2 regions of the Bradyrhizobium sp. USDA 3240 genome follow, and region 2 is predicted to be linked to the other one. Evidence: riboswitches for the same ligand, from Rfam matches in the RefSeq annotation. Region 2 holds a riboswitch; the other holds the start of a gene.

Region 1 (6,569 bases), 170 kb from region 2:
GCCGACCAGCTCCTCGTCATTCATCTCGTAGATCGCTGCATGGATCTGGCTGCCGCGGAGATCGGCATCGTGCAGGAAGGCCAGGATCTCGTGCAGGGCATCGCCCGAAAGGTAGCGCCGCGCCTGGTTGGCCGGGTCGGACAGGCCCTTGACGAAATTGCGCAGCGAGTCGTCGGACGCATCACCCTTCACGAAGCGGCTGACGATCTGGGACATCAGGGTGCCGCGGTTGAAATAGGCCGACAAGCCGCCGCCCGCATCGCCGGAAGCGACCGCCGGCGTCGTCCAGGCGGACACCGAGGCGGCATCGGGCGTGAACGTCCCGTTCGCGGCGCTCTTCATCGCTGTCACGCGATACGAGACATTGTCGGTGTCGACGACGCTGTGATCGGTCCAGATGCAGCGCCGGAACGGCGATTGCGTCGAGGAGATGCCGGCGTCCGCCACCGGCTTCTCGCCGGGCTTCGGCGGAATGCGGTTCGACAGCACGGTCGTCTGTTGCGTGATATTGTTGCGCCGCTCGAGCTGGAAACCGACCCAGTCGTTGGACCAGGTGTCCGGCTGCCAGGCGATCAGGATATCATCGGCGTTCGCGTAAGCCTTGACATTGATTGTCATCGCAATTTCCCCGAGGCTGGGTATCGGCCCGGCGGACAATACTCCGCTAACCTTGGGTAGTTTGTGAAATAGACGACAACTTTTCGTGCAAATCGGCGCGGAGCGGACGCCGGGCATCGAGCCCTACTCGAACGCCAGTCCCAGCCGCTTCTGCTTCTTCCATACGATGCGGCATGGCCACCGCTGGCCGTCGACGGCGAGAGTGAAGCGGTCGGGAAACCACAGCGGCGAGTTCACTTCGATGCAGGCGCCCTGAGGCGAGAGATTCCGGACCGTGCAGGCGATCACTTCATTGCCGAACTCGATCGCTCCCGACTTGAGGACGCGGCGGTGTGCGCCGGCACGGCGCTGCTCGGTCGGCATTGGCTGTTGCGCGCTGGCCGGTGCGGGCCTGCTATCGTCGTCGGCCATGGGCCCGTCGCGGTAGGTACACAGACTGGCGGTCAGGTTACGATCCAATACTGACAGGAACCTTAAGCCGCCGCCAACCGAATTGGTATGCCAGGACGTGCCAGCGGGCTGGGCAGATGCGCACGGCATCGTGGTCTCGCATCACCTCATCGTGTCTTTCTACTGTGGCGCGCTTCACATGCCGCGATCGCTGACTGTGGTAGTGTCGGCCCGTTGGAAAATTCTGGCCGCACATTTCGCGGCCGTCACATTTCGAAATCAATGAGTTGGAGATAGGCGATGACGATTGCGGATCGCAATCGGATTGCCAGTCGCAATCAGATTGTCGGCAATACCGCGCCCGATCACGGTGCTTCCATCCTCGAGCACAGCGACGACGCGGCTCACTGCAGCAACGGGCTCAACGCACAGAGATTCCTCGATGCGACGCCCAACGATCGTGCGATCTACCGGCGATGGATTCGCAGCGCGGTCGTGGCGTGCGGATTGTTGGCGTTCGCCGCGGGCGCAATGGTCTGGATGAACGGCGCCAGCGTCGGACAGACCCAGCTCTCGAGCCTGTCGAGCACGAGCAACGCGAAATCGGGCCACGGCAATTAAGGAACGCCGTCGCGCAGACGGCGCGAAACGAAAAATGGCCGGGACAAGTCCCGGCCACTCGTATTGCGTCAAGCTGCAAGCTTACTCGGACTTGTCGACATTCCAGAAGATCGGCGTCGCCGGACCATCGAGCACACCGGACAGCGACTTCCGCCAGGCGCTCGGACCCTGATACTGACCGAGCGGAATGTAGATGACCTGCTCGTAGGCTTCCTTCTGGATATCGGCCGCGATCTTCTTCTGCTCGTCGAGCGACGGCGCGCGAACGAAGGCGTCCTTCAGCTGTTCGATCTTCGGATCGTCGGCCCAGCCGAACCATCCGCCATTCTTGCCCTGGCCGCCAATCGAGAGGTTGGAGATCGGGTTGGAGACGTCGGCACTGACCCAGTTGGTGAAGAACATGTTCCAGCCGCCATCCTTCGGCGCCTTCTGGCTGGCGCGGCGGGTCACCACGGTCTGCCAGTCGGTGGCCTGCAGGTCGACCTTGAAGCCGGCGTCGCGCAGTTGCTGGGCCACAACAACCGGCTGCGCCTTGAGCGTGGTGACATCGCCAGGCGCCATGATGACGACGGGCGTGCCATCATAGCCCGACTCGGCAAGCGCCTTCTTGGCCGCCGCCATGTCGCCGCCCTTCAACAACGTCTCACCGCCGACCTCGGACGCGAACGGCGTATCGCAGATGAAGAAGGAGACGCAGGTCTTGTAATACTTGGGATTGCCGACCAGCGCGTCGAGCACCTGCTTCTGGTTGATCGCCATCAGCGCCGCCTGGCGAACCTTGATGTTGTCGAACGGCGGATAGAGGAAGTTCATGCGGCCCAGCGTCTGGAAGCCGAACTTGTTCAGCGTCTCGACCTTCAGGTCCTTGTCGCCTTCCAGGATCGACAACGTGTCGAACGACGGGTTCTCCAGGAAATCGATGTCGCCGGATTGCAGCGCATTCATCGCCGTCTGCGCGTCGGCCATCGTGACCCACTCGACGCGGTCAACCTTCACGACCTTGCCGCCCGCGGTCCAGCTCGCCGGCTCCTTGCGCGGCACGTAGTCCGTGTTCTTGACATAGACCGCCTTCACGCCCGGCTGGAATTCAGCCTGAACGAATTTGAACGGGCCCGAGCCGATCTGCTCCGGGATCGGCTTGTCCGGCGGGGTTTCGGCCAGCCGCTTCGGCATCATGAAGGCAACGCGCGACGACGGCTTGCCGATCGAATCCAGCACCAGGCCGTAGGGCTCCTTCAGCTTCAGCGTGATCGTCTTCGCGTCGGTGGCCTCCAGGCTCGCCGTGAAGTCCATCAGCTTCTGGCCCATGCCGTCGACCTTGGCCCAGCGCTTCAGCGAGGCGACGCAGTCTTCGGCAGTCACCGGCGTTCCATCGTGCCACTTCAGGCCGTCGCGCAAAGTGAACGTGTAAGTGAGCTTGTCGTCGGATACCTTCCAGTCGGCCATCTGCGGCTGGATCTTGAAGTTGGAGTCGGTCGCCACCAGCGTGTCGAAAACCATGTAGCCATGGTCTCGCGTGATGTACGCCGTGGTCAGGATCGGATCGATGACGCGCAGATCCGAATGCATCACCGCGGTGATGGTCTTGCCCGCGGCCATGGCCTGCGGTGCAAGCGACAATTCCTGCGGCGCGAACGACAACGCTAGCGCCGTCAACGCAGCCGCTAGCGTGCGGTGCTTCCAACGCGAGATAGGCAACATGCAATTTCTCCTGACGTGTAACTGGTCAAAGCCGGCTTATTCGTTATGCATGCGGTTCGTTATTTAGGCGAACTAACATGCTGTATGGCTTGTGAAATCGAGACTTGCATCAAGCGCAATGCGCGTCAATCGGTTTTGGGCAGGATCAAACGTATACGAACGAATGAGCGGCGGGTGCAGCGCATTTGACTTTACAAACGCGTCTTCCGAGCTTTTCGTACGGCACGCGAACCCGTATCGGCGCGAACAAACAACAAGAGAGAAAAGACATGAACCCCGCCAATCTTCCTTTTGATTCCGAAGCGATGCTGCAGGGGCTGCGCAACTGGGTGGAATGCGAGAGCCCGACATGGGACGCGGCCGCGGTCGAGCGCATGCTCGACCTCGCCGCGCGCGAAATGGCGGTGATGGATGCGACGATCGAACGCATCGCGGGACGCCAGGGCTTTGCCGGCTGCGTCCGCGCCCGCTTTCCCCATCCGAAACAAGGTCAGCCCGGCATCCTGATCGCCGGCCATCTGGACACCGTGCATCCGGTCGGCACCATCGAGAAGCTGGCGTGGCGGCGCGAAGGCAACAAGTGCTTCGGGCCCGGCATCTTCGACATGAAGGGCGGTAACTATCTGTCGATCGAGGCGATCCGGCAATTGGCGCGCGCGTCCTTTACGACGCCGCTGCCAATCACGGTGCTGTTCACGCCCGACGAGGAGGTCGGCACGCCGTCGACGCGCGACATCATCGAGGCGGAAGCCGCACGCAACAAATACGTGCTGGTCCCGGAGCCCGGCCGGCCGAACAACGGCGTCGTCACCGGCCGCTACGCCATCGCACGCTTCAATCTGGAAGCTGTCGGCAAGCCGAGCCATGCCGGCGCGACGTTGTCCTCCGGCCGCTCCGCGATCCGTGAAATGGCCCGGCAAATCATAGCCATCGACGGCATGACCACCGAGGACTGCACCTTCTCGGTCGGCATCGTGCATGGCGGGCAATGGGTCAATTGCGTCGCAACGACCTGCACCGGCGAAGCGCTCAGCATGGCCAAGCGCCAGGCCGATCTCGACCGCGGCGTCGAGCGCATGCTGGCGCTGTCGGGTACGGCAAATGACGTGACATTCAAGGTGACGCGCGGCGTCACGCGCCCGGTGTGGGAGCCGGATGCCGGCACCATGGCGCTCTATGAAAAGGCAAAGCGTCTCGCCGCCGATATGGGTCTTGATTTGCCGCACGGCAGCGCCGGCGGCGGTTCTGATGGCAACTTCACCGGCGCGATGGGTATCCCCACCCTCGATGGCCTCGGCGTTCGCGGCGCTGACGCCCACACTTTGAACGAACATATCGAAGTCGAGAGCCTCGCCGAGCGCGGCCGCCTGCTGGCGGCACTGCTGGCGACGCTCGATTAACTCGATTTGCACTGCACAACACGTTGGCACTGCCGGACCGAAATTTAGCCTTGTCCAATTTTTTGGCTTCGCCTACGGTCCGGCCGTCCAACACGACGATGCGGGAGAGATCGAAGCGACAACATTCGTGTTGTGCTTCGGCGCCGACGGAGCAACCGCCCCGGAAACTCTCAGGCAAAAGGACTGTATCGTCAGGACGATCTGGAGAGAGACGGCATGGCCAAATGGAAACGGCCATGACGTCCACCGAAGGGGATAGTCTGCTATTGGGCCGAGGCCCAATGCGGATCAAGCTCTCAGGTACCGTGACAGATGGGGCGTCGAAACAGCCGGTTTCACCGGTGGTTCGGCGACTCTAACCCACGGGAGCCTGAAGACCACCATGCCTCACATCGCAATCATTGGCGCCGGCATCACCGGCGTGACGACGGCCTATGCCCTGCTCGAACGCGGCTACCGGGTGACTGTCCTCGACAGGCATCGCTACGCTGCGATGGAAACCTCATTCGCCAACGGCGGACAGCTTTCCGCCAGCAATGCGGAAGTGTGGAACAGCGCCGCGACCATCCTCAAGGGGTTGCGCTGGATGCTTCGAAGCGACGCGCCGCTCTTGATGAATCCGAAGCCGAGCTGGCACAAATATTCCTGGATCGGCGAGTTCGTCGGCCACATCGGCCGCTATCGCACCAACACCATCGAGACCACGCGGCTCGCAATCGAAGCGCGCAAGCATCTGTTCTCGATCGCCCAGCGCGAGAACATCGCTTTCGATCTCGAACGCCGCGGCATCCTGCACGTCTATCACGACAAGGCCGGCTTCGAGGCGGGCCTGCGCGTTAACACGCTGCTGCAGCAAGGCGGGCTCGACCGCCGGCCGGTGACGGCGGACGAAATCCGCAGCATCGAACCCGCGCTGCAGACCACCTGCTATGGCGGCTTCTTCACGCCGTCGGACGCCACCGGCGATATCCACAAGTTCACGCGCGGCCTCGCCGACGCCTGCATCCGCCGCGGCGCGAGCTTCGTCCATGAAGCCGACGTCGACGCGATCGCGCGCGGCGATGACGGTTTCCGCATCGGCTGGAACGATACCGCCTCGCACGATGCTGAGGTCGCTACGCGACACGAGTTGCAGGCGGACGGCATCGTGATTTGCGCCGGTGTCGCGAGCCGCCACTTCGCCGGCCTGCTCAACGACCGCGTCAACGTCTATCCGGTGAAGGGCTATTCGATCACCGTGCAGCTCGATGCGCCGCAAAGCCGGGACGCCGCGCCTACCGTCAGCCTGCTCGATGAAGCCGCGAAGATCGTCACCAGCCGGCTCGGCGCCGACCGCTTCCGCGTCGCCGGCACGGCCGAATTCAACGGCTTCAACCTCGACATTCGCGCCGACCGCATCCAGCCGCTGGTGGATTGGGTGCGGCAGCATTTCCCCGGTGTCGACACGTCGAAAGTCGTGCCATGGGCCGGCCTGCGCCCGATGATGCCGAACATGATGCCGGTGGTTCGCGCCGGACGGATTCCGGGCGTGTTCTACAACACCGGCCACGGTCATCTCGGCTGGACGCTGTCCGCCGCGACGGCGCAGATGGTCGCAGGGGCGATCGATGACTGGCGCGACCTCGTCACGCCCTCGATGGTGCCGTCGCCGGTCGATACGACCGAGACCACCCGCGCAGCTTTCCTCTAATTATCCGGCCGGCGAGGAAGAATATGAGCGTATTTGTGTGTAGCCAAGTCGGAATTCGCAGAGAAACACCGCATGACAACGACTAGCGTCACAATGGGGCAAAGCGCTTCAGCGCGGGAGGGGACAATGCGCATTGGGGTGGCGGACAC
Region 2 (6,569 bases):
GCCGGTGAGATCGCAGATCATGGTCTGGAAGTTGAACAGGGCTTCGAGCCGGCCCTGGCTGATCTCCGGCTGATACGGCGTATAGGCGGTGTACCAGGCCGGGTTCTCCAGGATGTTGCGCTGGATCACCGCGGGCAGGATGGTGCCGGAATAGCCCTGGCCGATCAGCGAGGTGAACACCTGGTTCTGCGTGGCGAGCTCGCTCATATGCGCGAGCGCTTCGGTCTCGCTCAGTGCCCGGCCGAGATCGAGCGGCGCCTTCTGAAGGATCGACGCCGGCAGGGTCTCATTCATCAGCGCCTGCAGGCTCGCGGCGCCGACCGTTTCCAGCATCGCGTTGACGTCGCGCGGTGACGGTCCGATGTGGCGGCGGGCGAAATCGGTGGCAGCTTCGTTGATCGGCTTGAAGGGCGCGTTCATGACGTGGTCCTCGGCTTGATCCTCAGGCGGTGTGCGCGGCGTAGGCGGCCTCGTCCATCAGGCCGCCGAGCTCGCTCTTGTCGGCAATCTTCAGCTTGAAGAACCAGGCCTTGCCGCCGGCATCCGAATTGACCAGCGCGGGCTCGGCCGCGAGCGCCTCGTTGACCTCGACCACGTCGCCGGTGATCGGCGCGTAGACGTCGGAGGCGGCCTTGACGGATTCGACGACGGCGGCGGCCTCGGCCTTCTTCAGGCTGCGGCCGACCTTGGGCAGTTCGACAAACACGACGTCGCCAAGCTGCGATTGCGCGTAATCGGTGATCCCGATCGTGGCGACGTCGCCCTCGATGCGGAGCCATTCGTGGTCGGACGTGTACAGCGTCGTCATGGGGATCGATCCTTTGGCGTTTAGCGTTTGTAGGTATTGGGAACGAAGGGCGTGGCGGCGACCTTCAGCGGTAGCCGCTGGCCGCGCACTTCGGCAAAAACGGTCGTGTCGAGCGCGGAAAGCGATGTCGGCAGATAGCCCATCGCAACCGGTGCGTTGAGGCTCGGGCCGAAGCCGCCCGAGGTCACCTTGCCGATCTGCTCGGTCGAGGTCGGATCGGCAAACAGCATGGCACCTTCGCGCACCGGCGCGCGGCCGTCGGGCTTCAACCCGACGCGGCGGCGGGAAGCGCCTTGTGCGAACTGGGTGAGAATCTTGTCGGCGCCGGGGAAGCCGCCGGCGCGGGCGCCGCCACTGCGGCGGACCTTCTGCACCGACCATTCCAGCGCGCCTTCGACCGGCGTCGTCGTGGTGTCGATATCGTGGCCATAGAGGCAAAGCCCGGCTTCGAGCCGCAGGCTGTCGCGCGCGCCGAGCCCGATCGGCAGCACGTCGGGATTGTCCAGCAGCGCGGTGACCAGGGCTTCCGCCTTGTCGGCGGGCACGGAAATCTCAAAGCCGTCCTCGCCGGTATAGCCGGAGCGCGAGACGAAGCAGTCGATGTCGGCGACGCGGCGCGGTCCGGCGTCCATGAATTTCATCGAACTGACATCTGGGCAAAGTTTCGCCAGCGCCGACTCGGCTTTCGGCCCCTGCAGCGCGATCAGCGCGCGGTCGGCCAGCGACACGATCTCGCAAGCTTCGGAGAGATGCGCGCGCAGATGCGCCTCGTCCTCGGCCTTGCAGGCGGCGTTGACCACCAGAAACAGGTGATCGCCGAAATTCGCCACCATCAGATCGTCGAGCAGGCCGCCGTCGTCGTTGGTGAATTGCGCGTAGCGCTGCCGTCCCGGCGCGATGCCGACGATGTCCTGCGGCACCAGTTTTTCCAGCGCGAGTGCCGCGTCACCGACCTTACCGGATTTGGCCTTCAGCACGAGCTGTCCCATGTGGGACACGTCGAACAGGCCTGCGTCCTTGCGGGTGTGCAGGTGCTCCTTCATCACGCCGGCCGTGTATTGCACCGGCATGTCGTAGCCGGCGAAGGGCACCATCTTGGCGCCGCGCGCCAGATGCAGCGCGTGCAGCGGGGTCTGTTTCAGCGGAGAGGTTTCGCGCGCAAGCATCACAGGGCCCTCGCGGTTCCCGCCGGGGACCTATTTCCCCTTGAGAAACCTGCAGAAAGCCCCATCTGTCGCTGTGCCTGAGAGTATTATCCCGTCGGCGGGCGCGTCGGGGAGAACCCCAGCGCCTCTTTCCAGATGTCAGACGTCACGCGGTCCTTTTGCCTGAGAGTTTCCGGGGCGGTTGCTCCTTCGGCGCCGGCGGTAAGGCCGGTCTCTCCCGACGTGACGGGGTAACAGGTAGGTAGAAAACACGGCGCCACCAAGACTGTCAACGCAGCTGCAACAACTATCCAATGGGCTTTGTGCTGCCGCGGCAAGCCCATGATCTGCCTGCACAGTTTCTGGACACCGCAGCTGGCAATGTCTAAAAGCGTTCGGCCGGAAAATGACGCCTTTTTGCGGCTGGCCGGCCCCTTTTTCCGATTGGATGAACATGAGCAGCGTCAACGACATCAGGTCGACATTTCTGAACTTCTTCAAGGAGAACGGCCACGAGATCGTGGCGTCGTCGCCGCTGGTTCCGCGCAACGACCCGACCCTGATGTTCACCAATGCCGGCATGGTGCAGTTCAAGAACGTCTTCACCGGCGTCGAGAAGCGCGGCTATCAGCGCGCCACGACGTCGCAGAAGTGCGTCCGCGCCGGCGGCAAGCATAACGACCTCGACAATGTCGGCTACACCGCGCGCCATCTCACCTTCTTCGAGATGCTCGGCAACTTCTCGTTCGGCGACTACTTCAAGGAGCGCGCGATCGAGCTCGCCTGGAATCTGATCACCAAGGATTTCGGGCTGAAGAAGGACAAGCTGCTCGTCACCGTCTACCACACCGACGACGAGGCGGCCGGTTACTGGAAGAAGATCGCGGGGGTCTCGGATGACCGCATCATCCGCATCCCGACCTCGGACAATTTCTGGGCGATGGGTGATACCGGCCCGTGCGGTCCGTGCTCGGAGATCTTCATCGATCGCGGCGAGCATATCTGGGGCGGACCTCCGGGCAGCCCGGAGGAGGATGGCGATCGCTTCCTCGAATTCTGGAATCTGGTGTTCATGCAGTACGAGCAGGTGACGAAGGAGGAGCGCGTGGCGCTGCCGCGTCCCTCGATCGACACCGGCATGGGGCTGGAGCGCATGGCCTGCATCCTGCAGGGCGTCGAGAGCGTGTTCGAGACCGATCTGTTCCGCCATCTGATCGATGCGGCCGCTTCGGCCCTCGGCCATGGGCCGAACGCGCAGAACGTGGCGTCGTACCGGGTGATGGCCGACCATCTGCGCTCCTCGGCGTTCCTGATCGCGGACGGCGTGCTGCCGTCGAACGAAGGCCGCGGCTACGTGCTGCGCCGGATCATGCGCCGCGCGATGCGCCACGCGCAGTTGCTCGGCGCAAGCGAGCCGCTGATGCATCGTCTGGTCTGGGCGCTGGTCCGCGAGATGGGCCAGGCCTATCCGGACCTGGTGCGCGCGGAGAAGCTGATCGAGGAGACGCTGCAGCTGGAAGAGACCCGCTTCCGCAAGACGCTGGTGCGGGGACTATCGATCCTCGACGAGAAGAGCGCCGGCCTCAAGAAGGGCGACATGTTCGACGGCGACACCGCGTTCACGCTGTACGACACCTACGGTTTCCCGCTGGACCTGACACAGGATGCGCTGAAGTCGCGCGGCATCAGCGTCGACCAGGCCTCGTTCACCGACGCGATGAACCGCCAGCGCGAGAAGGCGCGCGCCTCCTGGGCCGGCTCTGGTGAGGCGGCGACCGAGACGATCTGGTTCCCGCTGCGCGAGAAGCTCGGCGCAACCGAATTCCTCGGCTACGAGACCGAGAGCGCGGAAGGCGTCGTGACGGCGCTGGTCAAGGACGGCGCCGAGGTTGACGGCCTCAAGGCCGGCGAGAGCGGCGCGATCGTGCTGAACCAGACGCCATTCTATGCGGAGTCCGGTGGTCAGGTCGGCGACGTCGGCATTCTCACGGGCGAGGGCGTCAAGTTCCGCGTCACCGACATGCAGAAGAAGGCCGGCGACCTGTTCGTGCATGTCGGCACGGTGGAGCAGGGCACGCTGAACGTCGGCACGGCCTTGCAGCTCGAGGTCGACCACACGAGGCGTTCGTCGATCCGCGCCAACCACTCGGCGACGCATCTGCTGCACGAGGCGCTGCGCCAGGTGCTCGGCGATCACATCGCGCAGCGCGGTTCCCTGGTCGCGCCCGATCGCCTGCGCTTCGATTTCGTGCATCCGAAGCCGATCACGCCGGAAGAGCTCGCCCGGGTCGAGGACATCGCCAACGACGTCGTGCTCGAGAATGACGAGGTCACGACCCGCATCATGGGTGTCGACGATGCCCGCGAGGCCGGTGCGCGCGCGCTGTTCGGCGAGAAATACGGTGACGAGGTTCGGGTCGTCTCGATGGGCAAGAGCGCCCGCGAGCACGGCCAGAACGCGCTTGGCTGGTCGGTCGAGCTCTGCGGCGGCACCCATGTCCGCCGCACCGGCGATATCGGCCTGATTTCGGTGACCGGCGAGAGCGCAGTCGCCTCCGGCGTCCGCCGCATCGAGGCGCTGACCGGGCATCATGCGCGCAAGCACGCCAATGATACCATGACGCTGGCGAAGGCCGCGGCGGCCGAGCTGCGGACCTCGATCGAGGACGTGCCGGCGCGCATTGCAGCCCTGATGGAGGAGCGCAAGAAGCTCGAGCGCGACCTGTCGGATGCCCGCAAGAAGCTCGCGATGGGCGGCGGTTCGTCGTCGAACGGTGCCGCCTCCGGCGTTCGCGAGGTCGGCAACGTCAAGCTGCTCGCACGCGCGGTCGAGGGCGTCGAGACCAAGGACCTGAAGAGCCTCGTCGACGACGGCAAGAAGCAGATCGGCTCCGGCGTGGTCGCGATCGTCGGCGTCACCGAGGACGGCAAGGCCGGCATCGTGGTCGGCGTAACCGCCGACCTGACCTCGCGCTTCAACGCGGTCGAGTTGGTGCGCAAGGGCTCCGAGGTGCTCGGCGGCAAGGGCGGCGGCGGCCGGCCCGACATGGCGCAGGCCGGCGGCCCCGACGGCGCCAAGGCGGACGCCGCGCTGTCGGCAATTGAACAAGCGATGGCCGGCGCCTGACGGAGAGGCTGATCGTGGCGACGGCTCCGCTCAAGCCCACGATCAGCGATCCCGGGCTGCGCGAGCGTCTCTACGAGCTGCTCGAGCAGGACCACCTGCCATATTCGGTCGGCTCGCGCTTCGTCCGGCTCGTCGTCGCGATCATCACCGTCGATGTGCTGGCCGCGATCCTGGCGTCGGTGCCGGAGATCGATGCGCAGTTCGGGTGGCTGTTCACAGCGATCGAGATCGCCGCCGTTATCGCCTTCGCGCTGGAATATGCCGCGCGGCTCTGGAGTGTGGTCGGCCGCTCGCTGCGCGACATGACGCCGTTGCAGGCACGGCTGGAATACGCCTTCTCGGCGCTCGGCGTCATCGACCTGCTCGCCTTCCTGCCGTCGGCCATCGCGCTTGCGATCGGTGACAAGACCGCGCTGGTGCTGTTCGGCATGCTGCCATTCCTGAAGCTGGTGCGGTATTCGACCGCGATGCGCTCGCTGCTGGCGGCGCTGCATGCCGAGCGGCGCACGCTGTTCGGCTGCGTCGTGATCCTGACCGGTGCGGTGCTGCTGTTCGCCGCGCTGCTCTATGCCATCGAGCACAAGGTGCAGCCGGACAAGTTCGGCACCATGCCGCAGGCGATGTGGTGGGCGATCGTGACGCTCGGCACCGTCGGTTACGGCGACGTCGTGCCGGTGACGCCGCTCGGCCGCATCGTCACGGTGGTTGCGATCGTGGTCGGCTTTGCGATGATCGCGCTGCCCGTCGCGATCGTCTCGACTGCGTTCGCCGACGAGGTGCGGCGCCGCGACTTCGTCGTGACCTGGGGCATGCTGGCGCGGGTGCCGCTGTTCTCGCACCTCAACGCCGCCGACATCGCCGACATCATGCGGCTGTTGCGGTCACAGACCATCGAGGCAGGCGAGGTGCTGGTGCGGCGCGGCGATGCGGCGTCGTCGATGTATTTCATCACCGCCGGCGAGGTCGAGATCGACCTGCCGAGCCAGCGGGTGCGGCTTGCCGACGGCGCGTTCTTCGGCGAGATCGCGCTGCTCCGGCGGACCAACCGTTCCGGCACAGTGACGATGCGGAAGACCAAGCTGCTGCTGCTCGATGCGCAGGACTTCCATGCCCTGATCGAGCGGATGCCGGCGCTCGCCGCCCATGTCAGGGAGACGGCGGAGGTGCGGCTCGCCGATCCGCTCACCGCCGGTGGTGACCTTGCCGCCAGCGAGATCGCCCAGGCGCCGCACGAGACCGACGGCGGCATCCGCGACTAAAGCCTCGTTCCGATCAAATCGGAACGAGGCTTTAGATTCCTCTTTTGACGCGTTTTCTTCACGTGAACCGGTACCCACTTCGCTTGAAAACGCTCTAGTCGCGGCGCAGGAACACGTAATCCGCCGAATACGCCGCGCTCTTCAACGCGCCTGATTTGTCGCAGGCGCCGCTGACTTCGCCGCCCGAGGTGTTGATCCGCTGCACGGTGGCGACGCTCGTGAGCAGGCCG

What was found. A riboswitch is a leader RNA that binds a small molecule or an ion and turns the genes downstream of it on or off. The one in region 2 is predicted to bind glycine.
Region 1: another riboswitch for glycine. It lies ahead of ACVIGA_RS05125 (D-amino acid dehydrogenase); the one in region 2 lies ahead of gcvT (glycine cleavage system aminomethyltransferase GcvT).

Annotation. Positions count from the first base shown of each region.
Region 1 covers NZ_JBSSGD010000002.1:935,409-941,977, forward strand. The annotation lists gene ACVIGA_RS05100 (phospholipase D-like domain-containing protein) at 1-618, opposite strand, end outside; gene ACVIGA_RS05105 (PilZ domain-containing protein) at 742-1,029, opposite strand; gene ACVIGA_RS05110 (hypothetical protein) at 1,309-1,629, shown strand; gene ACVIGA_RS05115 (ABC transporter substrate-binding protein) at 1,711-3,330, opposite strand; gene ACVIGA_RS05120 (M20/M25/M40 family metallo-hydrolase) at 3,600-4,730, shown strand; glycine riboswitch at 4,822-4,926, shown strand; glycine riboswitch at 4,930-5,044, shown strand; gene ACVIGA_RS05125 (D-amino acid dehydrogenase) at 5,113-6,420, shown strand; gene ACVIGA_RS05130 (ArgE/DapE family deacylase) at 6,547-6,569, shown strand, end outside.
Region 2 covers NZ_JBSSGD010000002.1:1,101,675-1,108,243, reverse strand. The annotation lists gene gcvP (aminomethyl-transferring glycine dehydrogenase) at 1-420, opposite strand, end outside; gene gcvH (glycine cleavage system protein GcvH) at 443-808, opposite strand; gene gcvT (glycine cleavage system aminomethyltransferase GcvT) at 829-1,974, opposite strand; glycine riboswitch at 2,116-2,204, opposite strand; gene alaS (alanine--tRNA ligase) at 2,408-5,080, shown strand; gene ACVIGA_RS05925 (cyclic nucleotide-gated ion channel) at 5,092-6,339, shown strand; gene ACVIGA_RS05920 (DUF3455 domain-containing protein) at 6,434-6,569, opposite strand, start outside.